DNA from 4 places in the Roseateles sp. DB2 genome. Region 3 is predicted to be linked to each of the others. Evidence: predicted binding sites of a transcription regulator. Region 3 holds the regulator's gene; each other region holds the start of a gene.
The links. Region 3 encodes FNR, which switches genes on or off when oxygen is low (the NO sensors DNR and NnrR bind a similar motif). Its sites were predicted from a motif close to TTGATNNNNATCAA; they were not measured.
Positions count from the first base shown of each region.

Region 1 (7,081 bases), on a different contig from region 3:
CAGTTGGACGAGCAAGGCCTGGCCCTGCTCAACCATGGCCTGATGCTGGACGACGTGGAGCTCAAGCCGGCCAAGGTCAGCTGGGCCAATGAGGACCAGCTGCGCTTCGTGCTGCGCGAGGGCCGCAAGCGCCAGATCCGCCGCATGTGCGAGCTTGTCGGCCTCAAGGTGACGGCGCTCAAGCGCGTGCGCATCGGCCGCATCCCGCTGGGCCACCTGCCCGTCGGCCAGTGGCGCTTCCTGGCGCCCTGGGAAAAATTCTGACCCCGGCGGCCATGCAGTTCAAGCCCATCTGCCTGGCCGGCCCTACCGGCACCGGCAAGACTGCCTGTGCGCTGAAGGTGGCCGAGTACCTGCCTGTCGAGATCATCAGCGTGGACTCGGCCCTGGTCTACCGCGGCATGAACATCGGTACGGCCAAGCCCTCGGCGGCCGAGATGGCGGCAGTGCCGCATCACCTGATCGACATCATCGACCCGCTGGAGGCCTACTCCGCCGCCGAGTTCGCGCGCAGTGCGCAGCAACTGGCCGCAGAGATCCTGGCGCGCGGCCGCCTGCCCCTGCTGGTGGGCGGCACCATGCTTTACTTCAAGGCCCTGTTCGACGGCCTCTCGCCCCTGCCCCAGGCAGACGAAGCCGTGCGCCGCGAGCTCGACGCCCGCGCCGCCGAGCAGGGCTGGCCGGCCCTGCACGAGGAGCTGGCCCGCATCGACCCGGTGACCGCCGCGCGCCTGGCGCCCAACGACGCACAACGCATACAGCGTGCCCTGGAAGTCTGGCAGCTCAGCGGGCAGACGATGTCCCAGCTGCATGCCCAGCAGGAGCGCAGCCCGGGCGTGGACTGGCCCTTGATCTCACTGGAGACCGAAGACCGCGCCTGGCTGCACCAGCGCCTGGGGCAGCGCTTTGCCCAGATGCTGGACCAGGGCCTGGTCGATGAGGTCCGCACCCTGCGTGCCCGGGGCGACCTGCACCTGGGCCTGCCCTCCATGCGCTGCGTAGGCTACCGCCAGGCCTGGGAGGCCCTGGACGCCGACCGCTTCGACGGGCTGCAGGAACGTGGCGCCGCGGCCACCCGCCAGCTGGCCAAGCGCCAGATCACCTGGCTGCGGTCCATGCCGCGGCGCATCGTGCTGGACTGCCAGTCACCGCAAGCCCCGCTGCATCTCCTGGCGCAGCTCCAGCGCCTGCTGGGTCGCTGATCGGGCGCTGATCGGGGACGTGGTCAGCGCGCTGGCGCAGAGACCTCAGTGGGCGTAACTGGAATGGCCAGGCTGCAGCCCCAGCTTGGCCCGCACGCAGTTGCGGCCGGCGGCCTTGGCGCTGTAGAGGGCTTCGTCGGCGTCGTGGATGAGGTGATCCAGGGTCAGGTGCTCATACTGCAGCGAGGCCACGCCCAGGCTGACGCTCACCGGCACGTCGCGCTCCTCCCAGCTGAAGTGAAGCTGCTCCACGCGCTCGCGGATGCGCTCGGCCACGTCCAGCGCGCCCAGGGGGTCGGTGTGCGGCAGGAAGACCGCGAACTCCTCGCCGCCGAAGCGAGCCAGGACGTCGGCCTGCCGCAGCGTCTCGCCGCTGACGCGGGCGATCTCGCGCAGCAGCCGGTCCCCACACAGGTGACCGTGGGTGTCATTGACGCGCTTGAAATGGTCCACGTCCATCAGCAGCATGGCGCAATCCATGTTGTAGCGCTTGGCGCGGGACCATTCGCGGTCGACCAGTTGCAGGAAATGCCGCCGGTTGAAGGTGTCGGTGAGCGGATCCAGCGTGGCGTGGTGACTCACCCGCTGCCGGGTCTGGTCCTGGAACTGCACCAGGCGCAGGAAAAGGTAGCCGAACACCCCGGTGATGAGCAGCGCGCAGGCCGAGGCACACAGTGTGGCCACCAGCCGGTCGCCACGCCCCATCAGCGTGATCAGCAACTGGGACAGCCCCAGCGCCAGCAGCCAGACCGTCAGGCACAACAGCGTCAAGCCGGCCCACAGCCCGCGGCGGGTCACGAAATGCCCGAACCAGGGGAGCCAGGCGGGGGCATCGTGTTCGAGGTCTGGCGGCGGCGTGGACATGAACGGATAGGCGGGCGGTGCGCAAGGAGTGGCAGGGAAAACTGCAGGCGATATTGCAGCACACTCCGCGCACCTCCAGACACCTCGCACCATGATCAAGGGGCCCCGGCAATCCCCCCTTGCGCGGGACGGTCACCAACGTCATGTCTTGCCAAATATCAAGCCACTGACAACAGGCTGCGCAGACACTGCAGCCAAACAGAGGAGACCTTCCGTGACATCCCCCCTCAGCCCCCACCTCGCCAGTACGGCCCCGCTTGTCCAAGACCTGGAGCGGGCCGTCGATCTGATCCTCGAACGGGTGCCCGGCGACATCGTCATGGCCATTCCCCTGGGCCTGGGCAAGCCCAACCCCCTGGTGAACGCCCTGTATCGTCGCGTGAGCCACCTGCCCGAGCGTCGGCTGAAGATATTCACCGCGCTGTCGCTGGAGAAGCCGGTGGGCAAGAGTGAGCTGGAGCAGCAGTTCCTGGGTCCGCTGGTCGAGCGGGTCTTCGCCGACTACCCGGACCTCGACTACGTGAAGGACCACCGCGCGCAGGCGCTGCCGCCCAATATCGAGGTCCACGAGTTCTTCCTGAAGACCGGCGACTACCTGGGCAACCCCCTGGCGCAGCAGGGCTTCGTCTGCACCAACTACAGCTTCGTGGTGCGGGACATGATGAGCCACGGCGTCAACCTCATCCTGCAGGCCGTGGCCTGCCGCGGTGACGAGGCAGACGCGGGCGGGCGGCAGCTGTCCCTCTCCTGCAATCCGGACCTCAGCCTGGACCTCATCGAGCGCCTGGCCGCCCAGGGCCGCAAGCCGCTGACTGTGCTGATGATCAACCGCCAGCTGCCCTTCATGACCGGCCCTGCCGTGGTCCCCGCCGGCCTGGCGGACCTCCTGGTCGAGACGCCCGCGACCAGCCACCAGCTCTTCGCTCCACCCAATGCCGCCATCGGCTGGGCTGACTACGCCATCGGCCTGCACGCCGCAAGCCTGGTCAAGGACGGCGGCACGCTGCAGATCGGCATCGGCTCGCTGGGCGACGCCATCGCTCAAGCCCTGATCGTGCGACAGACGCGGCCGGCAGCCTTCCGCCAGATGTTGGCCGGCCTCGCGCTGGAGGGCATCGCCACACGCGAGCTGGCGCCCTTCGAGCAGGGGCTCTATGGCTGCTCGGAGATGTTCGTCAACGGCCTGCTGCAGCTGATCCGGGCCGGCATCGTGAAACGACGCGTCTTCCAGGACGAGGCCCTGCAGACCCTGGCGCTCGAAGGGGCGCTCAGCGAAACCCCCAGCGTGGGCACCTTGCTGGCCCTGCAAACCCTGGGCGCCCTGCCCCTGCCGCTGGACGCCCCGGCACTGCGGCATTGGCAAAGCCAGGGCTTGCTGAGCGAGACCCTCACGCTGGAGGCCGCACGAACGCTGCCTACCGAACTGGGCAGCAGCGAGACCCTCCAGGCCTGGAGCGCGGTGCTGGGTACAAGCTGGCGCCAGACTGCCCTTCTACATGGTGGCTTCTTCCTGGGCCCTCGGGACTTCTACCAGACCCTGCGCGAGCTGGATGAGCCCCTGCGCGAGCAGATCGCCATGACCCGCATCGGTTACATCAACGAGCTTTACGGCGATGCCCTGGGCAGCGAGCGCCTCAAGCGCCTGCAGCGCCGCGACGCCCGCTTCATGAACACCACCATGAAGATGACGCTGCTGGGCGCGGCCGGCTCGGACGCCCTGGAATCAGGCCAGGTGGTCTCGGGCGTGGGTGGCCAGTACAACTTCGTTGCCATGGGCCATGCGCTGCCGGATGCCCGCTCCATCCTGATGCTGCGCGCCACACATGACAACCACCACGGCCTCACCAGCTCCATCGTCTGGAACTACGGCAACGTGACCATCCCGCGCCACCTGCGCGACATCGTCATCACCGAATACGGCGTGGCCGACCTGCGCGGCAGGACCGACACCGAGGTGGTGCAGGCCCTGATCCGCATCGCCGACTCCCGCTTCCAGGACGAGCTGGTGCGCGAAGCCCAGGCCCACGGCAAGCTCGCCGCCGACTGGCAACTTCCGGATGCCTGGCGCTGCAACCGACCCGAGGCCCTGCGCGAGCTGCTGCGCCCCTGGCGCAATGAGGGCCTGCTGCCGGACTTCCCCTTCGGCACTGACCTCACGGAGGACGAGCTCAAGATCGTCCGCGCCCTGAAGAAGCTCAAGCACGCCAGCACCCATCCCGTGGAGCTGGTGGGTCTGGTCCTGCGCAGCCTGCAAGGCCTGCCCGAAGTGCCCGAGGCCTACCTGGAGCGCCTGGGCCTGGACCAGGCGCACAGCTTCAAGCAGCTCTTCCTCAAACGCCTGTTCGCGGCGAATCTCTGAACGCGGGGGCATGTGCGCTGCGTGGCGAAGGGGACTTGCCAAGACAGCAATTCTGGAATTAAAGTGATATCACATTAATTCACAGGAGGGCCTCATGAGCACAGTCCGTTCGATCACGCAGCAAGCCCCCACGGCCGAGCGCCGCGCCCACGCCACCAACGGCTACCTGGCCTTGCTGGGCATGCTGGCGCTGTGGGGCCTGGCCGCCTTCATGGCCGTCGTGGCCCACCACCTGATCGGGGCCGTGCTGAGCATGGTGCTGTCGGTCTTCGTCGGTGCAGGCCTGTACATGCAGCAGCCCAACGAAGGCCGGGTGATGACCCTGTTCGGCCGCTACATTGGCACGGACCGCGAACCGGGCCTGCGCTGGGCCAATCCCCTGGCCGGCAAGCAGCGCCTTTCCCTGCGCTCGCGCAACCTGGTCTCGCCCACACTGAAGGTCAATGACAAGCGCGGCAATCCCATCGAGATCAGCGCCGCCGTGGTCTGGCGCGTGAGCGACACAGCCCAGGCCCTCTTCGACGTGGACAGCTACGAGACCTATGTGCAGATCCAGGCCGAGGCCGCGCTGCGCCACACCGCCAACCTCTACGCCTATGACGACGGCGAGGACCTCGCCCACGGCGAGACCACCCTGCGCGCCGGCCAGGACGAGGTGGCCGCAGCCATGAAGGCCGAGCTGCAGGAACGCTTCGCCGCTGCCGGCGTGGAGGTGCTGGACGCCAAGCTGACCCACCTGGCCTACGCCCCCGAGATCGCCCAGGTGATGCTGCGCCGCCAGCAGGCCGAGGCCATCATCAGCGCCCGCCAACGCATCGTGCACGGTGCGGTGAGCATGGTGGAGTCGGCGCTCAAGGGCCTGTCCGAACGCGAGATCGTGGTGCTGGACGACGAGCGCAAGGCCGCCATGGTGTCCAACCTGCTGGTGGTGCTGTGCTCCGACAAGGACACCCAGCCCATCGTCAACGCTGGCACGCTCTACAACTGAGCCCTGCATGGCCAGCCCGGGCAAGAAGAGCTTCCTGCTTCGCCTCCCGCCAGAGCTGTGGGACGAGATCGAGCGTCTGGCCGCACGTGAGCTGCGGTCCAGCAATGCACAGATCGAGTACCTGCTGCGGGAGGCCCTGCAGCGGCGCGGCATCCGCCTGGACACCGCGCCGGCGGCGAAGCGCGGCCGGCCGCCCAAGGACTCCGAGGGAGACGAGCCTGCAACAAGTGAAAAGGGCGAGGACCGCTGAGTCCCCGCCTTTTTTGCTTCGGCGCAAGCGGCCCTCAGTGCGCGCCGCCCGCATCCACCGGCGCCGCCAGGCGCGGTGGACGCTTGGTGAGCCACACCGCGGCAATCAGCACCAGGAAGATGGCCGCCGAGGCGATGAAGATGTCATCGGCCGCGCGGGTGAAGGCCTGCTGGTCCACCATGCGGTTGAGCCAGGCCAGGGACTGCTCCATGCTCAGGCCGCCGGTCTGCAGCTGGCGCAGGGTCTCGGTCGTGACCGGGTCGCCTTGCGCCAGTCGCTCGGCGAGGTGGTGGTGATGCAGCGCGGCGCGGTTCTCCCACAGCGTGGTCGAGATCGAGGTGCCCATGGCGCCCGCCGTGATCCGCACGAAGTTCGACAGGCCCGCCGCCGCCGCGATGCGGTCCGGCGTGATGCCCGACAGCGTCAGCGTGGTCAGCGGAATGAAGAAGAAGGCCAGCGCCGCCCCTTGCAGGATGGTGGGGATCATGATGGTGGCGAAGTCCGTCTGCGTGGTGAAGTTGCCGCGCATCTTCAGCACGATGGCGAACATCACGAAGGCGAAGCTGGCCATCCAGCGCGGGTCCACCCGGGCCACGTTGCGGCCCACCACCGGCGACAGCAGGATGGCCAGCAGGCCCACCGGCGCCAGCGCCATGCCGGCGTCCGTGGCCGTGTAGCCCATCCACTGCTGCAGCCACAGAGGCAGGAGCACCACATTGCCGAAGAACAGGCCGTAGGCGATGGACAGCGTGGCCGCACCGAAGAGGAAGTTGCGCCGCGCAAACAGCCGCAGATCCACCACCGGGTGCTCGTCCGTCAGCTCCCACACGAGGAAGAAGGCGAAGCCGATCAGCGCCGTCAGGCCCAGGATGCAGATCTCGGGGCTGGCGAACCAGTCCAGCTCCTTGCCCTTGTCCAGCATGACCTGCAGCGCGCCCACCCACAGCACGAGCAGGGCCAGGCCCACGCCGTCGATGGGCAGCTTCTTGATCTGCGTCTCGCGCTGGCGGTAGATGCTCCAGGTCATGCCCGCGGCCAGCAGGCCCACGGGCACGTTGATGTAAAAGATCCAGGGCCAGGAGACGTTGTCCGTGATCCAGCCGCCCAGCAGCGGCCCGACCACGGGCGCGACCAGCGTCGTCACCCCCCATAAGGCGAGTGCCGTGCCCGCCTTGGCCGGCGGATAGCTGGACAGCAGCAGGGTCTGCGACAGCGGGATCATGGGCCCCGCCACCAGGCCCTGCAGCACGCGGCAGGCCACCAGCATCTCCAGCGAATGCGCGAAGCCGCACAGCCAGGAGGCCAGCACGAAGAGCAGCACGCTGGTGGTGAACAGGCGCACGGCGCCGAAGCGCTGGGTGAGCCAGCCGGTCAGCGGCACGGAGATGGCGTTGGCCACGCCGAAGCTCGTGATCACC
Region 1 covers NZ_JBPZGY010000004.1:375,921-383,001, reverse strand. Annotated here, with positions in the region: gene ACS5PK_RS09060 (pseudouridine synthase) at 1-264, shown strand, start outside; gene miaA (tRNA (adenosine(37)-N6)-dimethylallyltransferase MiaA) at 276-1,202, shown strand; gene ACS5PK_RS09050 (GGDEF domain-containing protein) at 1,248-2,066, opposite strand; gene ACS5PK_RS09045 (acetyl-CoA hydrolase/transferase C-terminal domain-containing protein) at 2,281-4,425, shown strand; gene ACS5PK_RS09040 (SPFH domain-containing protein) at 4,520-5,413, shown strand; gene ACS5PK_RS09035 (hypothetical protein) at 5,421-5,663, shown strand; gene ACS5PK_RS09030 (DHA2 family efflux MFS transporter permease subunit) at 5,698-7,081, opposite strand, start outside.
Region 1: a site for FNR is predicted at 2,215-2,228, ahead of ACS5PK_RS09045 (acetyl-CoA hydrolase/transferase C-terminal domain-containing protein). Genes of this name have one in related genera too.

Region 2 (7,081 bases), on a different contig from region 3:
CCCTGGAGGACTGGCTGGCCCTCGCCCGGGAGCTTCAGCAGGCTGGCAAGCGCGTGCGCCTGGCCAGCATGCCGCTTTTGATGTCCGAGGCTGAATTGCGCGGCATGCGCCGCCTGGCCGAGGCGGCCCTCAACGCCGAAACGCCCATGGACTTCGAGGCCGGCGATGCTGCAGCGCTCCGAGTCTGGCACAGGCTCACCTGCGAGCAGACTGCCCTGGCGTGCCGCAGCCAGTTGGTGCTGGGCCCTCACATCAACGTCTACAACCGCCCCGCGCTGGAAGAGCTGGCCAGCCTGGGGGCAAGTATCTGGGTGCCGCCGGCCGAGCTGTCGCTCGCGGCCATCGCGCGCTGCAACCCGGCGCCAGGCGCGGTGCAGGCGCAGGGACGGGCCCTCAGCACGGAGCTCCTGGTCTTCGGCCGCATGACCCTGGCCTTCTCGGCCCGCTGCTTCACCGCGCGCCACCACCGCCTCAGCAAAGACCAGTGCGACTTCCGCTGCCGCGACGACGCCGACGGCCTGCTGCTGCGCACCAGCGAGGGCCAGCCCTTCCTGGCGCTCAACGGCATCCAGACACAGTCGGCCGGCCTGCAGTGCCTGATCCAGGCGCGGACGCAAGTCCTTGCCACCGGCGTGCAGGCCCTGCGCCTCTCGCCCTGCAGCGGCGATTTCGCCCGCGCGCTGGCCCTGTTCGATGCCGTCTACCGGCAGGCGGCCGATGCCGACCAGGCCCTGGCCGAACTGCAGACCCTGGACCTTCCCGGCACCCTGGTCCATGGATTTGCCCACCAGCAGCCAGGCATGCTGGCCCTGGTCTGAGAGGAGATCCTCATGCAAGCCCCCCTGCGCGATCCCGCTTCCCACCCTTCGGCCCCCGCAGGCCTGCACAAGATGCTGCTGGACCACGTCCGCGGCGTGGTGCGGCGCCTGCCGGTGGAGCCGCCTTCCTTCGTTGCCGCGCGCCTGCTGGACCAGTTCCTGCTGCCGCGCCTGGATGCCAGCCAGCGCCAGGGCCTGTCGCACAAGGCCATGGAGCTGGAGCTGTTGGAGCCTGGCATCCGGCTACGCCTGCTGCTGGGTGATGCCGGCTTCACCCTGGCCCCGCGCGAGGCGCCGGTGCTGCTGCGCATCCGCGCCCGCACGCCGGCCCTGTGGCGGCTGCTGCGCGGCGAGGAGGACGCCGACCGTCTCTTCTTCGACCGCGCCCTGGTCATGGAAGGCGACACCGAGTTCGGCCTGATGCTCAAGAACACCCTCGACGCCATTGGGCCCCTGCTGCCCGCCACCGCCTTCGGGCGTCCGCTTTGAAGCCCTGCCGCCCCATCTGTCGGAGCACGCCATGCATCTCACCCAAGTCCTGCTGCAGGCCCTGAAGGCGCGCGGCGCCACGGAGGTCTTCGGCATCCCCGGGGACTTCGCCCTGCCCCTTTTCCTGGAAATGCAGAGGGCCGAAGTACTGCCCTTGCATCCGCTGTCCCATGAGCCCGCGCTGGCATTCGCGGCGGACGCGGCCTCGCGCGCGCGAGGCGGTCTCGGCGTAGCCGCAGTCACCTATGGCGCAGGGGCACTCAACCTCGTCAACGGCGTCGCCAGCGCCTATGCGGAGCGCGTGCCGCTGGTGATCCTCTCCGGCGCCCCGGCAGCGCACGAGGCGGCCAGCGGGCTGTTGCTGCATCACCAGGTCAAGTCCCTGGATAGCCAGTGGCGCATCTTCCAGGAGATCACCGTGGACCAGGCCCGCCTGGACGACCCGCGCTCCGCACCTGCCCAGATCGCCCGCGTGCTGGACTCGGCCTTGCGCGAGGCCGGCCCGGTCTATCTGGAAATCCCGCGCGACATGCCCGCCCGCCCCTGCGAACCCGCGCCTGCCCCTCAGATGCGGCCTGTGGACGCCGAACGCCTGGCCGCCTGCGCCGACGAACTGCTGGCTCGCCTGCGCCAGGCCCGACATCCGCTGATGCTGGTGGGCGTGGAGATAAGGCGCTACGGCATCGAGGCGCAGGTGGCCGAGCTGGCGCGGCGCCTGGACATCCCGGTGGCTACCACGCTCATGGGCCGGGGCCTGCTGCACGACGCCGGTGTCCCCTTGCTCGGCACCTACCTGGGCCTGGCGGGGGACGCGGCGCTGACCGAGCAGGTCGAGAACTCGGACGGCCTGCTGCTGCTGGGCGCCATCCTCAGCGACACCAACTTCGCCGCCGCCCGCCGACCCATCGACTTCCGCCATGGCATCCGCGTCTGGCAGGGCCGGGTCGAGATGGGCCATCACAGCTACCACGACGTGCCCATCAAGGACCTGGTCGAAGCCCTGCTGCTGCGCCTGCTGACCCGGCCGCTGCGGCCCTCCGCGCCCCCCCATTCCCGGCCCTCGCCCGAGCTGCCCGGGCCTGACTCGCTCCTGAGCCCCGGCGCCATCATCGCGGTGCTCAACGAGTTTCAGCAGCGCCACGGCGCCATGCCCGTGGCCAGCGACGTGGGCGACTGCCTCTTCAGCGCGCTGGAACTAGCCCCGGGCGACCTGCTGGCGCCGGGCTACTACGCCAGCATGGGCTATGGCGTGCCAGCCGGCCTCGGGCTACAGGTGGCCACCGGCCGTCGGCCGCTGATCCTGGTCGGCGACGGCGCCTTCCAGATGACGGGCTGGGAGCTGGGCAATGCCCGCGCCCTGGGCGCGGACCCCATCGTCGTGGTCTTCAACAACAGCAGCTGGGAGATGCTGCGCACCTTCCAGCCCGAAGGGCACTACCACGGCCGCGGCGACTGGGACTTCGCCGCCATGGCGCCCGGCATGGGCGGCAGCGGCTATCGCGTCGCCACCGTGGGCGAGCTGCGCGTGGCCCTGGACCAGGCCCTGCAGCAGCGCGACCGCTTCCAGCTGATCGATGCGAGACTGCCGTCCGGCTCCCTATCCCCCACGCTGAGCCGCTTCGTGAAGGCCGTCAAGCGCCTCTCCATGCCTGAGGACTGAGCCCCTCACCAAAGGCCGACGGTCGCCGCCACTTGACCCAGATCAAAAGAAACATTTCAGATGTTGATTTACACCGTTCCGCTCGGCACAATTCCTACATTCAAAATAGAGCTTTAAAGATGAACACCACCACAGCTCCCCACATCCACGTTCCCAGCTTGCCACCGCAGCAACGCCATCCGGCCATCTTCGGCGCCTTCGAGGCCCTGCCTGTCGGCGGCTGGCTGGAGCTCAGCAATGACCACAACCCCGAGCCCCTGCACCGGCAGTTCCAGGTCCTGTGGCCGGGCCAGTTCGACTGGGAAGCCCTGGAATCCGGCCCGGAGCAGTGGCGCGTGCGCATCTCCCGAAAGCCTGCGGGCAAGAGCTGCTGCGGCTGCTGTAGTTGAGCCTCCTGCAGGCCGCACCAGGCTGGAGGCCTGGTCCTTTGGCAGGCGCAAACGCCAAGGCGCTTGTATCCGCCCTCAGTCCCTGAGGGCGCGCCTGCAGGACTGGTGGGGCCATATCCTCGGGCGCCACTCGCTGTGGTCGGCTGACTGCGTTGATTTTTCTTGTGTCGAGCTGGAGCACTGACGCCATGAGTACTGTCCTGTTGCGCCTGGAAGAACCGCCTGTTCGGCGAGATGGCTTTGCCCTGTGGCAGCTGGGCTTCCGGCCCTTCTACCTGCTGGCCGCGCTGCAGGCCCTGCTGATGGTGCCGCTGTGGGCGCTGCAGTTCAGCGGCTGGCTGCCTCATGCCCTGATCAAGGGCGCGGCCTGGCATGCGCACGAGATGGTGTTCGGCTATGCGCTGGCAGTGGTGATCGGCTTTCTTTTCACGGCCGGGCGCAACTGGTCCGGCCAGGCCACGCCCACAGGCCGACCGCTGCAGGCCATGGCCGCCCTGTGGGTGCTGGCACGCCTGGCAGTCCTGGGGCCCTGGGGCTGGGCATCCCTGCTGCTCAATGTGGCCGTACCCTGGGCCGCCGCCTGGGGCCTGTGGCAGGCTCTGCACAAGGCGGGCAATCGGCGCAACTACTTCTTCGTCGGTCTGCTGCTGCTGATGGGCCTGGGCAGCGCACTGCTGCACCTGGGCAGCATGGGCCTGCTGGAGCTGCCCGTGCTGAGCAGCGCCGGTCTGCCACTGGGGCTGGACATCGTGCTCTTCATGATCGCAGTGATGGCCGGACGCGTGGTGCCCATGTTCTCCAACAATGGCGTGCCGGGCATGCAGGCGCGGCGCGAGCCCTGGGTGGAGCAGGCATCGTTGGGCAGCGTGATCGCCCTGCTGGTGCTGGACGCCCTGGGCGTGGGCGGCGGTCTGAGCTTTGCCGTGCTGTGCTTGGCTCTGCTGGCGCACAGCTGGCGCTGGATGCTGTGGCAGCCCTGGAAGACCTGGCGCAATCCGCTGGTGTGGGTGCTGCATGCAGCCTATTTGTGGCTGCCGGTGCACCTGGGCCTGCGCATCGCCGCGCTGCTGTGGCAGTTGCCCAGCGGCCCGGCCACCCACGCACTGACGGTGGGCGTGATCGGCATGATCACACTGGGCATGATCACCCGCACGGCCCTGGGTCACACCGGCCGCCGTCTGCAGGCCGGGCCCGTGGAGACCACGGCCTACCTCTGCATGTTCGCCGCAGCCCTGGTCCGCGTGGCCCTGCCGCTGCTGATGCCGCAATGGCTGATGGGCGCCGCGCTGGCCTCGGCCCTGCTGTGGAGCCTGTCCTTCGCGCTCTATCTGTGGCGCTATGCACCTTTCCTGCTGCGAACCCGTGCGGACGGGCAGCCCGGTTGAGCCCGTCAGGGAGAGAATGCCCCCATGCGCCTCACCACCATGACCGACTATGCGCTGCGACTGCTGATCTACCTCGGCAGCCATCCGGAGCGCCTGTGCACCACCGCCGAGATTGCCCAAGCCTATGGGATCTCGGAGGCCCACATGACCAAGATCACCCACCAACTGGGTTTGGGCGGCTGGATCACCACCGTGCGCGGCAAGGGAGGCGGCATGTGCCTGGCGCATGAGCCGTCGGCCATCAACCTCGGCGCCCTGGTAAGGGCCGTGGAGCCGGACTTCATGCTTGTCGAGTGCCTGGGCGACGACAGCGACTGCCGACTCACCCAGCGCTGCCGCCTGAGCAAGATCTTCCGCGACGCCCTCGACGCCTTCCTGGCCGAGCTGGACCAGCACACCCTGGCCGAGCTGCTCCCGCCGCCGGGCCGCAAGCTGCCCCTGCGTCCGCCCCCTGGCTTCTCCATACGGGCCCTCAAGGCCTGACCCTCTCCATGTCTTGCGCCGAGCCCCCTGCCGCCGACCACGCGGCCCGCCGCGTCATTCCCATCCAGGCCAGCGCCGCGCCGGCCGGCAGCTCGCTCTACGTGGCCGAGCAGAAGATCTACCCGCGCTCCGTCAGCGGCCGCTTCGCCAACTGGCGCTGGGCCCTGGTGGCGCTCACCCAGCTCTTCTTCTACGGCATGCCCTGGCTGCAGTGGGAAGACCGTCAGGCCCTCCTCTTCGATCTGGTGGGCGGGCGCTTTTACATCGGCGGCCTGGTCTTCTATCCGCAGGACCTGATCTACCTGGCCACGCTGCTGGTCTTCAGCGCCCTGCTGCTCTTCTTCTTCACCGCCGTGGCGGGGCGGCTGTGGTGCGGCTATGCCTGCCCGCAGACCGTCTACACCGAGCTTTTCCTCTGGATCGAGCGCCACACCGAGGGCGACCGCCAGGCCCGCATGCGCCTGGACACCTCGCCCTGGAGCCCCGAGAAGCTGGCGCGCAAGTCCGCCAAACATGCGGGCTGGGTCCTGCTGGCCTTGTTCACCGGCTTCAGCTTCGTGGGCTACTTCAGCCCCATCCGCGAGCTGGCTCAGGCGACGCTGCAGCTGGCCCTCTCGCCCTGGGAGCTGTTCTGGGTGCTGTTCTATGCCGGCGCCACCTACGGCAACGCGGGCTGGCTGCGCGAGCAGATGTGCAAGTACATCTGCCCCTACGCCCGCTTCCAGAGCGCCCTGATCGACGCCGACTCCCTCATCATCACCTACGACGCCAGGCGCGGCGAACCCCGCGGCGCGCGCTCGCGCAAGTCGGCCGAGGTGCTGGCCCAGGGCCGCGGCGATTGCGTGGACTGCACTCTGTGCGTGCAGGTCTGCCCCACCGGCATCGACATCCGCAAGGGCCTGCAGAACGAGTGCATAGGCTGCGCGGCCTGCATTGACGTCTGTGACCAGGTGATGGACAAGGTCGGTGCTCCGCACGGCCTGATCCGCTACGCCACGGAGAACGGCGTGTCGCAGGGCCTGAGCCGTGCCCAGATGTGGCGCCGCACCCTTAGGCCGCGGGTGCTGATCTATGGCGGCGCACTGGCCGTGCTGGGCGCGCTGATGGTCTGGCAGCTGAGCCAGCGCAGCGCGTTGCTGATCGACGTCATCAAGGACCGCGGCGTGATGGCCCGCCTGGTCGACGACGGCCAGATCGAGAACGTCTACCGCCTGCAGCTGCTCAACCGCAGCGAGCGCACCCTGCATCTGCGCCTCGATGCGGCCGGGCTGCCAGGCCTGCGCCTGCTGGGCGGCGAGCGGGTGGAGGTTGCACCCGCCGCCATCGTGTCCCTGCCTGTGCAGCTGCGCCTGCCGCCGGGTGTCGCGAACGGGAGCGGTGCACGCCGTGTGCAGTTGCTGGCTCACGACCTGGACCGCCCCGAGGCCACCGCCTTCCAGGCCGAGGCCAGCTTCTTCGTTCCGCGCTGAAGGCGCCAGACCGGAGCCGTCATGGACAGAGCAAGACCTGACCCCGATTCCGAGCATGTGCGGCTGATGGCTGTGCTGCGCCGCGTGGCCGATCCCGAGATCGGCGAGAGCATCGTGGACCTGGGCCTGGTGGACAGCCTCACCTTGGGCCCGGCCAGCGTGGCGCTGCGGCTCGTCCCCACCAGCGCGACCTGCCCCATGGCCGACGTGCTGATCGAGGATGCCGAGACCGCCCTGCGCCAAGCCTGTCCGCCGGACTGGACGGTGGAGGTGGAGGTGGACTGGGACGCCGTCTGGACCCCGCAGCGCATGTCCGTGGCCCTGCGCCTGCGCCTGGGCTGGGCCTGAGCAACACCAACATTGCAGCGCCGCCCGTGAACGCCACCGC
Region 2 covers NZ_JBPZGY010000003.1:495,590-502,670, reverse strand. Annotated here, with positions in the region: gene ACS5PK_RS07305 (U32 family peptidase) at 1-818, shown strand, start outside; gene ubiT (ubiquinone anaerobic biosynthesis accessory factor UbiT) at 831-1,307, shown strand; gene ipdC (indolepyruvate/phenylpyruvate decarboxylase) at 1,339-2,967, shown strand; gene ACS5PK_RS07290 (DUF2249 domain-containing protein) at 3,087-3,356, shown strand; gene ACS5PK_RS07285 (NnrS family protein) at 3,545-4,741, shown strand; gene ACS5PK_RS07280 (RrF2 family transcriptional regulator) at 4,766-5,224, shown strand; gene ccoG (cytochrome c oxidase accessory protein CcoG) at 5,233-6,693, shown strand; gene ACS5PK_RS07270 (metal-sulfur cluster assembly factor) at 6,715-7,041, shown strand; gene ACS5PK_RS07265 (hypothetical protein) at 7,068-7,081, shown strand, end outside.
Region 2: a site for FNR is predicted at 3,000-3,013, ahead of ACS5PK_RS07290 (DUF2249 domain-containing protein). Genes of this name have one in related genera too.

Region 3 (7,081 bases):
GGAGGCCCCGAATTGACACGCGGGCGACAGAGCTTTGAGAATCCGCCTCGGTGCGATAGACACCGGGATGGAGAAGGAATATGCAACAAGGAACCGTAAAGTGGTTCAACGATGCCAAGGGCTTTGGCTTCATTGAACCTGAACAAGGTGGCGAAGACGTCTTCGCTCATTTCTCGGCGATTCAGATGGAGGGTTTCCGCACCCTCAAGCAGGGCAGCAAGGTCAGCTTCGAGCTTGTTGCTGGCCCCAAGGGCCAACTGGCCCAGAACATCACGCCGATTGGCGGCGAAGCCGCAGCCGGCTGAGTACTTCGCCCGGCTCCTCTGCACAGTCAATGGCCTGACCACCGGCCAGGCCTAAGCCCGGCTTGGGCCCGGCTTGGGCCAGGCAGTTGGCTAGGCAGAGTTGGCTAGGCAGACACCAGGCATTCAGCACCGCAGCAGCGCCGGCCCCTCAGCCGGCAGCTCAGCCGCCCCAAGGACGCCCATGGCGCGCCCCTCATGCAGGGAGCGCGCCATGGGCGTTTGCTCATGCGCAAAAGCCCTCGCGCCCTTCCGCGAGTTTTGTCGCCACCAAGCGTGATCGGTGTACAGGCAGAAAAAAAGGCACCCGAAGGTGCCTTGCTGTGAGAGGCGGCTCAAGCGCCGCCGTCATCACATATTGTCAATCATGACTTGACCAAATCCAGAGCAGGACACCTGCGTGGCGCCATCCAGCAGGCGGGCGAAGTCGTAGGTGACCTTCTTGGACAGGATGGACTTCTCCATCGAGGCAATGATCAGGTCCGCCGCTTCCAGCCAGCCCATGTGGCGCAGCATCATTTCGGCAGACAGGATCTCGGAACCGGGGTTCACATAGTCCTTGCCGGCGTACTTCGGTGCCGTGCCGTGGGTGGCTTCGAACATGGCGACAGAGTCGCTCAGGTTCGCGCCCGGGGCAATGCCGATGCCACCAACCTGCGCAGCCAGGGCGTCAGACACGTAATCGCCGTTCAGGTTCAGGGTGGCAATCACCGAATACTCGGCCGGGCGCAGCAGGATCTGCTGCAGGAAGGCGTCAGCGATGGAGTCCTTGACCACGATGTCCTTGCCGGTCTTCGGGTTCTTGAACTTGCACCACGGGCCACCATCGATCAGCTCGGCGCCGAATTCCTTCTGGGCCAGGGCGTAGGCCCAGTCACGGAAGCCGCCTTCGGTGAACTTCATGATGTTGCCCTTGTGCACGATGGTCACGCTGGGCTTGTCATTGTCGATGGCGTACTGGATGGCCTTGCGCACCAGACGCTCGGTACCCTCCTGAGACACGGGCTTGATGCCGATGCCCGAGGTTTCCGGGAAGCGGATCTTCTTGACGCCGAACTCGTTCTGCAGGAAGGCGATCAGCTTCTTGGCCTTGTCGCTCTGGGCTTCGAACTCGATGCCGGCGTAGATGTCTTCCGAGTTCTCGCGGAAGATGACCATGTCCGTCTTGTGCGGTTCCTTCACGGGGGAAGGCACGCCCTTGAAGTAGCGCACCGGGCGCAGGCAGACGTAGAGATCCAGCTCCTGCCGCAGCGCCACGTTCAGCGAGCGGATGCCGCCACCGACCGGGGTGGTCAGCGGACCCTTGATGGAGACCACGTAGTCCTTCAGGACCTGCAGGGTTTCCTCGGGCAGCCAGACGTCGGGACCGTAGACCTTGGTCGACTTCTCGCCGGCATAGATCTCCATCCAGTGGATCTTCTTCTTGCCACCGTAGGCCTTGGCAACGGCTGCGTCGACGACCTTGATCATCACCGGCGTGATGTCAAACCCCGTGCCGTCGCCCTCGATATAGGGAATGATCGGCTGGTCGGGCACATTCAGGGAGAAGTCGGCGTTGACCGTGATCTTCTGCCCGCCTTCGGGCACCTTGATGTGTTGGTACATGTGTAGTCGTCTCCGCTAGTCGCGAGGTTGGATGCGGCGGGGTGCCGCCATAAAGAAATCGATTCTATGCCAGCAGAGCTTTCACGGGCCTGATACGCCTTGCAGTCTGGCGTTTCAATGCGGTTTCACCCGCAGTCCGGCATGGAGCGTTCCGGGGCGTTCCCATGGGGGTCGGCAGCCCGGCGCCAGATCGGCGCAATACCTGCAGATGAAGCCCGCTGAAGGCATGTTCATGGGTGATCAGGCGCAATAGGCTTGAACCTGCGCCCAGACACCATGCCCCAGCGCCCAGCCCGCACTCAGCACCAGGCCCAGCCCACCCAGGCGGGTGGCCCAGCGCATGCCGCGCCCCTCCTCCACCTGGCCCAGGCCCAGCAGCTTCCACAGAATGGCCGGCCCCAGTGCCAGCCCGAGGCCGGAGCTGATCGCGAAGGCACCCATCACGGCCGCGCCGCCAAGGGCGCCATTGGCCAGGGCGGCCAGCAACAGGGCCGATTGCAGCAGGCCGCAAGGCCATGCCACCCAGCCCAGGCCCGCCAGCAGGGCGCGCCAGCGCGGGCGCTGCGGCGTGCTCAGCGCAGGGCCGCCCGCGGCCAGCGCGGCGAGTGGGATGGCGCCATCGCGACTGCCTTCGCGCCCGAGTGCAGACAGCCAGGCCGGCTGCCGCGCCTTCCAGAGCAGATAGATGCCCAACGCCAGGGCCGCGAGATGCAGCAGCAGCCACAAGGGTCGCAGCAAGGCCACCGTCTGCCCCCAGTGCGCCATCAGCGAGACGCTGGACGCCGCGACCGCACCGGCCACACCATAGCTGAGCAGGCGCCCGAACTGGAAGCCAAAGTGGGCAGCACTGCGCGGCGAGCCTTGGCTCAGCGCAGCGCACGGGGCGCCGCACATTACGGCACAGTGCGGGGTGCCAGCCAGACCCATGAGCAGGGCCGAGCCGACGAGAGCTGCTTCCATAGGCGGCGATGATGCGAAGTGTGGGTGGTGAGCCTCGGTGCCCGAACGCCTTCTGAGCCAGGGCGGCTGGTCACGAATGAGGGGAACGCTCCCCTCAGATGATGCGCGAGAACTGCGCGCGCGTGCGGTCAGCCTGAAGATAGCGGTCAAAAACCATGGCCACCGCCCGCACGAAGTACCAGCCCAGCGGCGTAACCTGGATGGCCTCGGGCTCAAGCACGACCAGCCCCGTCTCCTGCATGGAAGACAGTTGCTCCAGCTCTGCGCGGAAGTACTCACGCACCTTGATCAGGTGGGCCAGCTCGATGGACTCGAACTCCACGCGGCCCTGGCACATCAGCGCCATGATCATGGCCCGGCGCACCAGGTCATCGCGGGTCAGCGCAAGGCCGCGCTGGATGGGCAGTTGCCCCTGGCGGATGGCGTCGTAGTACTCGGGCAGCGTCTTGGCGTTCTGGCTGTACGTGGCACCCACGCGGCCGATGGCTGAGACGCCCAGGCCGATCAGGTCACAGTCCGGCTGCGTGCTGTAGCCCTGGAAGTTGCGATGCAGCCGCCCCTGACGCTTGGCGACTGCCAGCGAGTCGTTGGGCAGCGCGAAGTGGTCCATGCCGATGTAGGAATACCCATGCCCCACGAAGCCGCTGAGGGCAGTGGACAGCATGGTCAGCTTGGAGGCGGCAACCGGCAACTGGCTGGCATCGATGCGTCGCTGCGGCTTGAAGCGCGTGGGCAGGTGGGCATAGCCGTACAGCGCGATGCGATCGGGCCTGAGCGTCGCCACCTGCTGGATGGTGCGTCGGAAGCTCTCCGGCGTCTGCTGGGGCAGGCCATAGATCAGGTCGACATTGGTGGACTCGAAGCCCAGGGCGCGCGCCTGCTGCATCAGGCTCTCGACCATCTCATAGCTCTGCACCCGATGGACGGCCTTCTGCACTTCCGGGTCGAAATCCTGGACGCCAAAGCTCAGGCGATTGAAGCCCAGCTGGCGCAGGTGCTTCAGGCGGGCCTCGGTGACGGTGCGGGGGTCGACCTCGATCGACACCTCGGCGCCAGGCGCCAGCTTGAAGCGCTGCTTGATCGCCTCCATCAGCCCCGTCAGTTCCTCGTCGCTGAGGAAGGTCGGAGAGCCTCCACCGAAATGCAATTGCGATATCGCCTGCGCTCGCCGCAGCTCCGTCACCGTCAGGTCCATTTCCTGGACCAGAACCTCCAGATACTCTGCGGCCCGGTCATGGTGCTTGGTGATGACCTTGTTGCAGGCACAGTAGTAGCAGACGGACTCGCAGAAGGGAATGTGGATGTAGAGGGACAGGGGCGCCCCGCCTCCCACCACCCCGCCGTCAGCCCGTTGGTTCAGGGCCTGCTTGTACTGCTCGACAGAGAAGGCTTCAACGAATCGGTCGGCCGTCGGGTAGGACGTGTAGCGCGGACCGGACACATCGAAGCGGCGCAGCACATCCTCGGTGATGCCCGGCAGGGCGGCAGTGTTGATGGTTTCCATGTCGCCACTGTGCCAAGCCTGCACAAGCACTGATTGACCTGTATCAAGATTGATCAAGGAGCCCGGGTAAACAATGGCTGCAGCCTTGAGGAGCGTCATGTCCTAGCTTTGCCCTGAAGCAGTCGCGGCCATTGACAATCCCTCGCCGCCCCGGCAGTCCCAGCCCATAATGAGCCCTATGAATACCCAGACCCCGATCAAGATCGAGCCCTTCAAGGTCGCCTGCTCCAGCTGCAATCTGCGCGAGTTGTGCCTGCCCGTCGGGCTGTCCGAGTCGGACCTGAACCAGCTAGACAGCCTGGTGGCCACGCGCCGCAATGTATCCCGCGGGGACACCCTGTTCCGCACGGGCGATGCCTTCCAGTCGCTCTACGCCGTCCGTACCGGCTTCTTCAAGACCTGCGTCTCCTCTGAAGATGGCCGAGACCAAGTCACCGGCTTCCAGATGGCCGGCGAGTTGCTGGGTTTGGACGGCATCAGCAATGACCGCCATTCCTGCGATGCAGTGGCCCTGGAAGACAGTCAGGTCTGCGTGATCCCCTATGGCCAGCTCGAGGAGCTCTCCCGTGAGTTCACCGACCTGCAGCACCAGTTCCACAAGATCATGAGCCGCGAGATCGTCCGTGATCATGGCGTGATGCTGCTGCTGGGCTCCATGCGTGCCGAAGAACGCCTGGCCGCCTTCCTGCTGAACCTCACCCAGCGCCTGCAGGCCCGTGGCTTCTCCGCCTCGGCCCTGGTACTGCGCATGACGCGTGAAGAGATCGGCAGCTATCTGGGCCTCAAGCTGGAGACAGTCAGCCGCACCTTCTCCAAGTTCCAGGACGAAGGCCTGCTGGAAGTGAAGCAGCGCCAGATCCGCATCCTGAACCAGGACGGCCTGCAGAAGCTGGTGAACACCGCGCACTGCAGCTAAAGGCGCCCTCCTCCCTGCAAGCATAAAGCCCGCTGCAAGGCGGGCTTTGTGCTTTCTGAGCTACCGCCTCCTGTCAAGTGAGGCAAGCAGCGGCAGATCGGTGGACCTGCGCCTCGGGCAGCGGTCCGGCCGACCGCTCATTGCGGCCAGCGCCTCGGATGCCCCTGCCCAGATTCAGGCGGCAGCGTGGCCAGCAGCATCGTCACCGCCGAGGCCAGGCTGATCAGCAGCCAGAAGGCCAGGAAGCTCAAGGTGTAGACCGCCTCACGGCTCAGTTGCACCGGTGACATGCCAAACCAGCTCAGGTCCATGGGGTCGACCAGGGCGAAGACCAGCGCCTCGGTCACGCCTGCCATCACGAAGGCCGGCCAGAGTATGTGCATGGCCCAGCGCGCGGGGCCCGGTTTCTCACCAATCAGTCCCATCCCGGTCTCCTCCACGATGGACTGCGAGGGCTTACTTGCCGCTCGCTGGGCCGCCGGTGGCGGCATGGTTACGGGCTGCGATGGCCGGAGCAAGGGCGGCGGCTTGCGGGCCGTCCGCGGCGCTGTCCGCAGAGACACGCTGCTGCGTCTCGATCACAGGGTCCGGATGCTTGATTGCCATGCCCAGGGTCACGAAGCTGGCCAGGACCACCGCCGCAGGGCCGCCGACCACCAGCCACATCATGCGTTCGTGCCACCAGGCGCGCGGCGCGGGTGAGGAAGATTGGATGTCAGCCATGTTTCGCTCCTAGCGGGGAACCACAAAGGTGGATTTTTCGACCAGTTGGCTCGGCATTTCGCCAGCCACGGCATCGCGGACGATGCGGAAATGGATCTCGTGGGCACCACCGCCCGCCGATTGTGCCGTCTGCGGCGGCAGACGCAGTGCCACGGACACCCAGCGCGCCTCGGCAGGCCCGACGCTCAGACGCAGGGGCGGCGTCAGCACAAGGCCTTGCAGCCCGTCCGCGGTGATGGTGTAGGACTGCGTCTGCTCCGTGGCATTCATGACCTGCAAGCGGTAGACGTTCTCGATGTAGCCGTCATCCACCAGACGCGCAAGCGAGGCGCGGTCGCGCACGACGTCGACCTTGAAAGGCGTGCGGGTCAGCATGTGCCAGAACAGGGCTACGCAGATCAGGACCAGGATGCCGGAGTAGATGAGCACGCGCGGCCGGAACATGCGGCGGATCAGCTGCGTACGGCTGAGGTGCTCACTGAGGCCGTTCTGTGTGTCATAGCGGACGAGGCCGCGCGGATAGCCCATCTTGTCCATCACGCCATTGCAGACGTCGATGCACGCCGCGCAGCCGATGCATTCGTACTGCAGGCCGTTGCGGATGTCGATGCCCGTCGGGCACACCTGCACGCACAGATTGCAGTCGATGCAGGAGCCCAGGCCAGCGGCCTTGATGTCAATCTTGCGGCCACGCGAGCCGCGTGGCTCGCCGCGCTCGACGTCGTAGCTGATGATCAGCGTGTCCTTGTCGAACATGGCGCTCTGGAAGCGCGCATATGGGCACATGTACTTGCAGACCTGCTCGCGCATGTGGCCGGCAAAGAGGTAGGTCGCGAAGCCGTAGAACAGCACCCAGAACAGTTCCCAGGGCCCCAGGCCCAGGGCTGCCACCTCAGCCCCAAGGACCTTGATGGGGGTGAAGTAGCCGACGAAAGTAAAGCCGGTCCAGACGGCCAGCAGAATCCAGGCCAGTTGCTTGCCGCCCTTGCGGCCAAGCTTGGCCAGGGACCAGGGCGCGGCATCCAGCTTCATGCGGGCTGCGCGGTCACCTTCGAACTTGCGCTCGATCCA
Region 3 covers NZ_JBPZGY010000001.1:248,577-255,657, reverse strand. Annotated here, with positions in the region: gene ACS5PK_RS01045 (cold-shock protein) at 81-305, shown strand; gene icd (NADP-dependent isocitrate dehydrogenase) at 654-1,907, opposite strand; gene ACS5PK_RS01035 (urease accessory protein UreH domain-containing protein) at 2,148-2,867, opposite strand; gene hemN (oxygen-independent coproporphyrinogen III oxidase) at 2,962-4,371, opposite strand; gene fnr (fumarate/nitrate reduction transcriptional regulator Fnr) at 4,550-5,287, shown strand; gene ACS5PK_RS01020 (hypothetical protein) at 5,425-5,712, opposite strand; gene ACS5PK_RS01015 (hypothetical protein) at 5,744-6,010, opposite strand; gene ccoG (cytochrome c oxidase accessory protein CcoG) at 6,020-7,081, opposite strand, start outside.

Region 4 (7,081 bases), on a different contig from region 3:
CGGCAATGCGGCCCGCCTGCTCGAGGACAGCCTCGTTGTTGCGCAGGTCCTGTTCGATGCGCTTGCGCCTGCTGATGTCCAGATGCGTGCCCGCTACCAGCAGCGGCTGCCCCTGCGCGTCGCGGGTGGCGACCTTGCCGCGCGTCATGACCCAGACCCAGTGCCCGTCCCGGTGACGCAGACGCATCTCGGCTTCGTACTGCGGCGCCGATCCCTGCAGGTGCTCCATGAGGACGCGCGTGGCCCGTTGCAGGTCCTCCGGGTGGGCCAGGCGCTCCCAGGTCTTCTTGGTGATAGGTTCCAGGTCAGCCAGGGTATAGCCCAGCATCTGGGCCCATTCCTCGTTGAAGCGCACCGTGTCATGGGCGAGGTCCCATTCCCAGGTGCCGGCGCCGGTGCCATCAATGATGCTCTGCAGGCGCAGCTGCTCGCGAGCCAGTTGCTCGGCGGCGGTCTTGCGCTCGGTGATGTCCAGGGCGATCTCGATGAAGCCGGTCAGCGTGCCGTCCTCGTCTCGCACGGGCTGCAGCTCGGTGTCCACCCAGTTGAGGCGGCCGTCCTTGCGGCGGTTGAGGATTTCCACGCGGCATCCCTTGCCCTCGCGCACGGCCTCCGCCAGGGTGTGCAGGGTTTCCGGCGCGGCCTGACCACTGCTGAGCACCTCGGCCGGCGTGCGGCCCAGCACCTCCTCGGCGCTGTAGCCGGTGATGCGGGTGAAGCCTTCATTGACCCAGTTGATGCGCAGCTGCACGTCCGTGGCGATCACCGCGTTGGAGGTGCCGCGGGCGACCAGGGCCAGGCGCTGCAGGTCGGCGGTCATGGCATGGGCCAGTGCCTCGGCGCGCAGGCGGGCGGAGGCCAGCAGCCAGGTCGCAAAGGCGAGGGCAGTGCTGAGCAGGGCGCCCCCGACGGTGACGCCCAGCCAGCCCAGGCTCACCGAGGACTGCTCGAAGAGTGGTGTGCTGAGGCCCTGCACGCTGAGCTGGCGCTGGGCGACGGTGAGGGTGCGCCAGGTCCTGAAGGCGGCGTCCTGCTCGTCCAGCTCGGGATCGGAGCGGTGGATCAGCTGCGCCGCGTCCGCCTGCTCGCCGGCATAGAGGGACACGGCCAACTGGCCGTCGGTGACGTAGCCCAGCTGCTCGAACATCTCGTGAGCGACCAGGGGGGCGAAGAGCAAGCCCATCAGGGCCCGGCGCCGCTGCTCGACGGTCAATGGGTCGCTGCCTGGACGATAGAAGGGCACCAGCAGCAAGAAGCCAACGGACTGCGAGGCGTCCTGGCGCAGCGTCAGGCGATCGCTGATGACGGGGTTGCCGGTGTCAATGGCCTGCTCCACCGCCTGCCGGCGTATGGCGTCTCCGGCCAGGTCCAGCCCCAGGGCAGGTCGGTTGGCGGCCAGGGGTTCGATGTACTTGATCAGGTAATGAGTGCCGCCTGGCGCCAGGCTCTGCACGGCATAGTCGGGCTGGCCTTCGCGCCGACGGGCGTCGATGAAGGACGCCAGCGCCTCCTCCTGTACCCGCTCGATCAGCCCGAAGCCCCGGATGCCGGGAAACTCCTGCGCCAGCTGCCGAGAGTCCACATAGGTCCGGAACTCGGGCAGGGTGACGTGGCCCGTGGCCGCGAACAGCCCGCGCGCGCCGTGCATGCCGTAGACCGGCAGCTGCAGGCGCCGCGCCACCTCGCGCTCCACTCTCTCGGCCAGGCGCTCGAAGCGCGCCTGGGCGCTACGGGTCTCGCGCTGCTCAATCCAGATGCCCGAGCAGGCGGCGATGAGCAGCCCCAGCAGCAGCACCGTGGCCGCCAGCCCTTCCGGGCGGCGCAGCAGCAGCCATCGCCAGGGAGGGCGCAGCATGGGGTCAGGTCTTGCTCAGCAGGGCCTGGACCTGCCGGTCGAGCTCGACCGGACTGAAGGGCTTGGACAGATAGGCGTCCGCACCGGCGTCCATGGCCGCCAGCCGGTCCTTGGGATCGGCGTTGGCCGAGAGGATGAGCACGCGCAGCGTGGCGAGTTCGGCGTCGGCTCGGAACTGCCGGCACAGGGCGAGTCCGTCGGTGTCCCCGGGCAGCACCACGTCCAGGATCACGAGCTCGGGATGCAGGGCGCGGGCCAGCTGCAGGGCGCCAGCGGCATTGGCGGCCTCGTGCAGCGTGAATCCGCTGTCCGTGAGCCCCCAACGGACCAGCCGGCGGGTCTCCGCCTGGTCGTCCACGATCAAGATTCGCTTGGCTGGCATGGAACCTCCCTTGCAGTCAGCCTTCGTTCTTACCTGCAGCATAGCCCCGCCGGTGGCGAGGCAAGCTCAGGGCGCCGGGCGTCCCGGGCCTTGCGAGCCGTCCGCACGGGCGGCCAGGTAGGCGTAGAGATCGGCGATATGGGCCGTCACCACCGGCTCGCCCTGCCAGGCCGGCATGGCCAGCGCGCCCTGGCGGCCCTGCAGCACTGCATCGAGCTGGGCCTCGCGGCTGGCAGGGTCGGCTCCGGCGGGCAGGGCCCAGTCGTAGCGGCTCAGCACCAGGGCCATGAAACGGCGGGCGCCCATGTCGCGCACCCGCAGGCTCAGGTCTGGCGCCTGCGCCGTGCCTGTCGCATCCGCGCCGTGGCAGCGGGCGCACTTGTCCTGAAAGACGCGCCAGCCGGTGTAGACCGTGCCCGGCGCCTTGCTCTGGCGTGCCAGGGCCTCGGCGGGCAGGCGGTTTTGCACGATGACGCCGCAGCCGGCCAGCACCAGTGCCATCGACAGGCCCAGGGCCGTCCAGAGGCGACGGCGCGGGGCGGCCGGGCGGGGCAGGGGGGGCAGGTCTTGCATGATGGCTCTCGCAAAGGCGCCGGCAGGGCGGATGAGATCCAGCATGCCATGTCGCCCCCGGCTTGTCTTGAGCCATGTCAAGCGCTGGCCCTGCGTCACATCCAGGTCAGGCGGATTGCCCTAGAGTCGGACACCGCCTTCCGCCCGCCCGCCATGCAGCCGTCCTCCGCTCCCGCGTCCGCCGCGGCGCACAACCCCTCTGCCCCTTCAGGCCTCAGCGAAGCCGAGGCCCGCGAGCGCCTGGCTCACTTCGGGCCCAATGTGCTCGAGGACCACGAGCGCCAGGGCCTGCTGCAGACCCTGCGCAGCGTGGCCACCGAGCCCATGTTCCTGCTCCTGCTGGTGGCGGCGGCCATCTACCTGGTGCTGGGCGACTTGGGCGAGGGGCTGCTGCTGAGCGTCTTCGCCCTGCTGACGGTGGGGCTGGTGGTGCTGCAGGAGCGCCGCAGCGCCCATGCCCTGGATGCCCTGCGCTCGCTGGCCCAGCCGCAGGTCCGCCTGCTGCGGGAGGGGCGCTGGCAGCGGCGCGCCGCCAGCGAGCTGGTGCCTGGCGACCTCATCGCCGTGGGCGAGGGCGATCGTGTGTCCGCGGACGGCCGCCTCATCGAGGCCAGCGCCGTGACGGCCGACGAATCACTGCTGACCGGCGAATCCGTGCCCGTGCGCAAGAGGCCCTGGGTGCCCGACGACGCGCGCGACGCCGCCCCGCCCCCCGGCGGCGACGACAGCCCCTGGCTGCATGCCGGCACCCTGGTCGTGGCCGGCCATGGGCTGCTGGAGGTGAGCGCCACAGGGCGGCAGACGCAGCTTGGGCGCATCGGTGCCTCGCTGGCTGGCATCGACAGCAGCAGCACGCCCCTGCAGCAGCAGCTGCGCCGGGTGGTTCAGGTCTTCGGCGGTGCCGCGCTGGGCGCCAGCCTGCTGCTGGTGCTGTGGCATGGCTGGCGGGAGGGCGACTGGCTGCAGGGCCTGCTGTCGGGCATCGCCATCGGCATGGCCCTGCTGCCGGAAGAGTTTCCGATGGCGCTGACCGTCTTCCTGGCCCTGGGCGCCTGGCGCCTTGCACGCATCCAGGTGTTGGCGCGGCGCCCGGCGGTGATCGAGGCCCTGGGGTCGGCCACCCTGCTGTGCGTGGACAAGACCGGCACGCTGACCGAGAACCGCATGAGCCTGCGCCGCCTGTGCACGCCCGAGCTGGACCTGCCGCTGAAGGGGCCGGCCGATGCCGCGTCCCTGCCCGAGGCGGTCCACCGCCTGCTGGAGTTCGGCATGCTGGCCTCGCGCCGCGGCGGCGCCGACCCCATGGACCAGGCCGTGCTACTGCGCGGCGATGCGGACCTGGCGGGCTCCGAGCACCTGCACCCGGACTGGACGCTGCTGCACGAATACCCGCTGAGCCCCTCGCTTCTGGCCTTCTCCCAGGTCTGGACAGCGCCCGACGGCCAGCGCTGGATCGCGGCCAAGGGCGCCCCTGAGGCGGTGGCCGACCTTTGCCATCTGGACGAAGCGCGCTGGGCCGCGCTGCGCCCGAAGGTCCAGGCCATGGCCGAGGCCGGCCTGCGCGTGCTGGCCGTGGCGGCCGGGCCCGTGGGCGCTGGCGAGATGCCGTTGCAGGCGCATGACCACGGCTTCGAATGGCAGGGCCTGCTGGGCTTCGAGGACCCGCTGCGCGCCAGCGTGCCCGAGGCCGTCGCGCAGGCGCGCGCCGCGGGCGTTGGTGTGGCCATGATCACCGGCGACCACGCCGCCACGGCCCTGGCCATCGCGCGCCAGGCCGGCATCGAGGTGCAGGCCGGCGCGCTGACGGGCGAGCAGATCGCCGCGCTGGACGACACCGCCCTGGATCTGGCCCTGCGCCGGGTGCGCGTCTTTGCCCGCGTCATGCCGGCGCAGAAGCTGCGCCTGGTCCAGGCTTTCCAGCGCCTGGGCGAGACCGTGGCCATGACGGGCGACGGTGTCAATGACGCGCCAGCGCTGAAGGCGGCGCATGTGGGCATCGCCATGGGCGTGCGCGGCACCGACGTGGCCCGTGAGGCCGCTGGCCTGGTGCTGCTGGACGAGGACTTCGGCCGCATCGTGGGCGGCATCCGCATGGGCCGGCGCATCTTCGACAACCTGCGCCGGGTGATGGCCTACATCGTCGCCATCCACGTGCCCATCGCGGGACTGGCCCTGCTGCCGGTGCTGCTGGGCCTGCCGCCCCTGATGATGCCGGCGCATGTGGTGCTGACGGAAATGGTGATCGACCCCATCTGCTCCCTGGCCTTCGAGGGCGCACCCGAGCATCCGCACCTGATGCAGCGGCCGCCGCGGCGGCGCGAGGAGGGGCTGCTGGCGCCGCGCCTGCTGCAGATGGCGCTGATGCAGGGCGCCCTCCTGCTGCTCGCGACCCTGGGCCTCTATGCCTGGGCCCTGGATGCCGGCCGTTCGACCGAACAGGCCCGTACGCTGGCCATGCTGGGCCTGACCCTGGGCAATCTGGGTCTGGTGGGCCTGGACCTCAGCCTGGGCCTGGGCTGGCGCTCCCTGCTGGGGCCAGCCGCACGGACCTTCTGGGCGGTGAGCGCTGCAGCCCTGCTGGTGCTGGGCGTGGCGCTGTGGCTGCCCGCCTTGCGCCAGCTGCTGCACCTGGCCTTGCTGCCCTGGGGCGATGCCCTGTGGCTGCTGGGAACCATGGCGGGCACCCTGCTGGTGACGGGCGCGCTCACGGCTCGCCTGCAGCGCAGGGGCTGAGCGGGGGGGCGGGGTCAGAAGGCCGGCCAGTCGGAGAGGTCGTCGATTTCGCGCCAGGCCCGCACGCAGGCATTCGTGGCGTCCATGCCGGCAAAGATGGCGGCCTCGGCCCAGCGCCGACGCAGCAGGCCCAGCACGGGGCGGCCCTCCTGCATGATCCACTTGCGCATCTCGGCCGGCACCTCGGACTTGCGGTTGGCGTTCAGGCGCAGCAGCAGGGTGGATTTGGCCAGATTGCCTGCGCCGAGGTTGTAGACCCAGGAGATCAGCGCAGCGGCCTCACAGCTGCGCAGCGGCACCAGCACCCGCTGCTGGACGTCTTGGGCGGCACCGGCCATGTCCCGGCGCAGCAGCTGGTCGGCCTCGGCCTCGGTGATGGGGGGCGTCTGCGGCGTGACGCGATGGCCCTGGGCGTCGACGATGGTGCCGTAGCCTATGGTCCAGGTGCCGCCCGGCTGGGCGCCGTTGTCATCGTAGGGCTGAGCGAAGAAGCCCTCGATGCGCTTGACTACCGCGGTGGCGGCGGCTGGGACGCCGCCATCCCAGGGACTGGTGTCGGGCGGCGTGACGGGGGCGGGCTGCTGGTTTGCCATGTTGGACTCCCGGGCGGACGATGGCCGCACGGTAGCGCCAAACGGGGCACCGCGCTACCACGGTTTAGGGATGGTCGGCGTGTCGGGACATTCTTAAGGGCAGATGAACACCTTGCTGGCCGCTGGGGCGCCTGGGTTCGGGCGCGCGAGGTCTCTAGAATCCGGCGCATGCGCTGCCGCCCACTGTCCCTGCTGCTGCTGATGACCCTGCTGTGGCAAGGCCTGACCCTGTCCGGGCTGGGCGCCTGGTTTGCCCAGGGCGATGCGGCTTCCAGTGTGCGCCAGCATTGGCAAAGCCTGACCCCGCATCACCACCATGCCGACGGCGGTCTTCACCAGGACCTCTCCGGCGCCTCCCTGCAGCACGCCATGGACGACGCCGCCAGCCAGGCCCCGGTCCTGCCGGCGAAGGCCCTGGCACTGCCCCTGGTCCTCGCGGCGCAGGCCCTGCGCTCGCCCCTGCTGCCGGCCTGGCTCAGCCCGGCGCCGGGCACGCCAGAACGGCCGCCCCGGCAGGTCTGACGTCGCCCTCACGGCCGCGCCGCCTCTCGCCCCAAGCCCTGGGGCCGGCTGCCGCCCAGCGTGAGCAATTCCGCGGTGCCAGGTCTTGCCTGGCACACACCCTGGCTGGCCGAGCCGGCTGCGCCGCTTCTCGCCCACGGTCCCCCGTCTTCTTCCGATCAGGCCGCGTGAGGCCTTGTGGAGTCCTGCATGTCTTTCCATTCCTTGCGCGGCCAGTCCCTGGCCGTGTCGCGCTCCGCCATGCCCCTGCGGCGCCAGATGCTGGCCGGCATTGCCGCGGCCCTGCTGACGACTGTTTCCCCGGCCTCTGCCGAAGGCGCCAAACCGCCGGCCAGCATGGCCGTGACGCCGGCCCAGCTGCAGTCCCTGGGCGTTCGCCTGCAGGCCTTGCATGCTGGGCCGGCCGCGGGGGGCCTGCTGCAC
Region 4 covers NZ_JBPZGY010000002.1:463,381-470,461, forward strand. Annotated here, with positions in the region: gene ACS5PK_RS04570 (PAS domain S-box protein) at 1-1,855, opposite strand, end outside; gene ACS5PK_RS04575 (response regulator transcription factor) at 1,860-2,237, opposite strand; gene ACS5PK_RS04580 (c-type cytochrome) at 2,304-2,810, opposite strand; gene ACS5PK_RS04585 (cation-translocating P-type ATPase) at 2,964-5,543, shown strand; gene ACS5PK_RS04590 (lysozyme) at 5,558-6,136, opposite strand; gene ACS5PK_RS04595 (hypothetical protein) at 6,305-6,658, shown strand; gene ACS5PK_RS04600 (efflux RND transporter periplasmic adaptor subunit) at 6,848-7,081, shown strand, end outside.
Region 4: a site for FNR is predicted at 2,878-2,891, ahead of ACS5PK_RS04585 (cation-translocating P-type ATPase). Genes of this name have one in related genera too.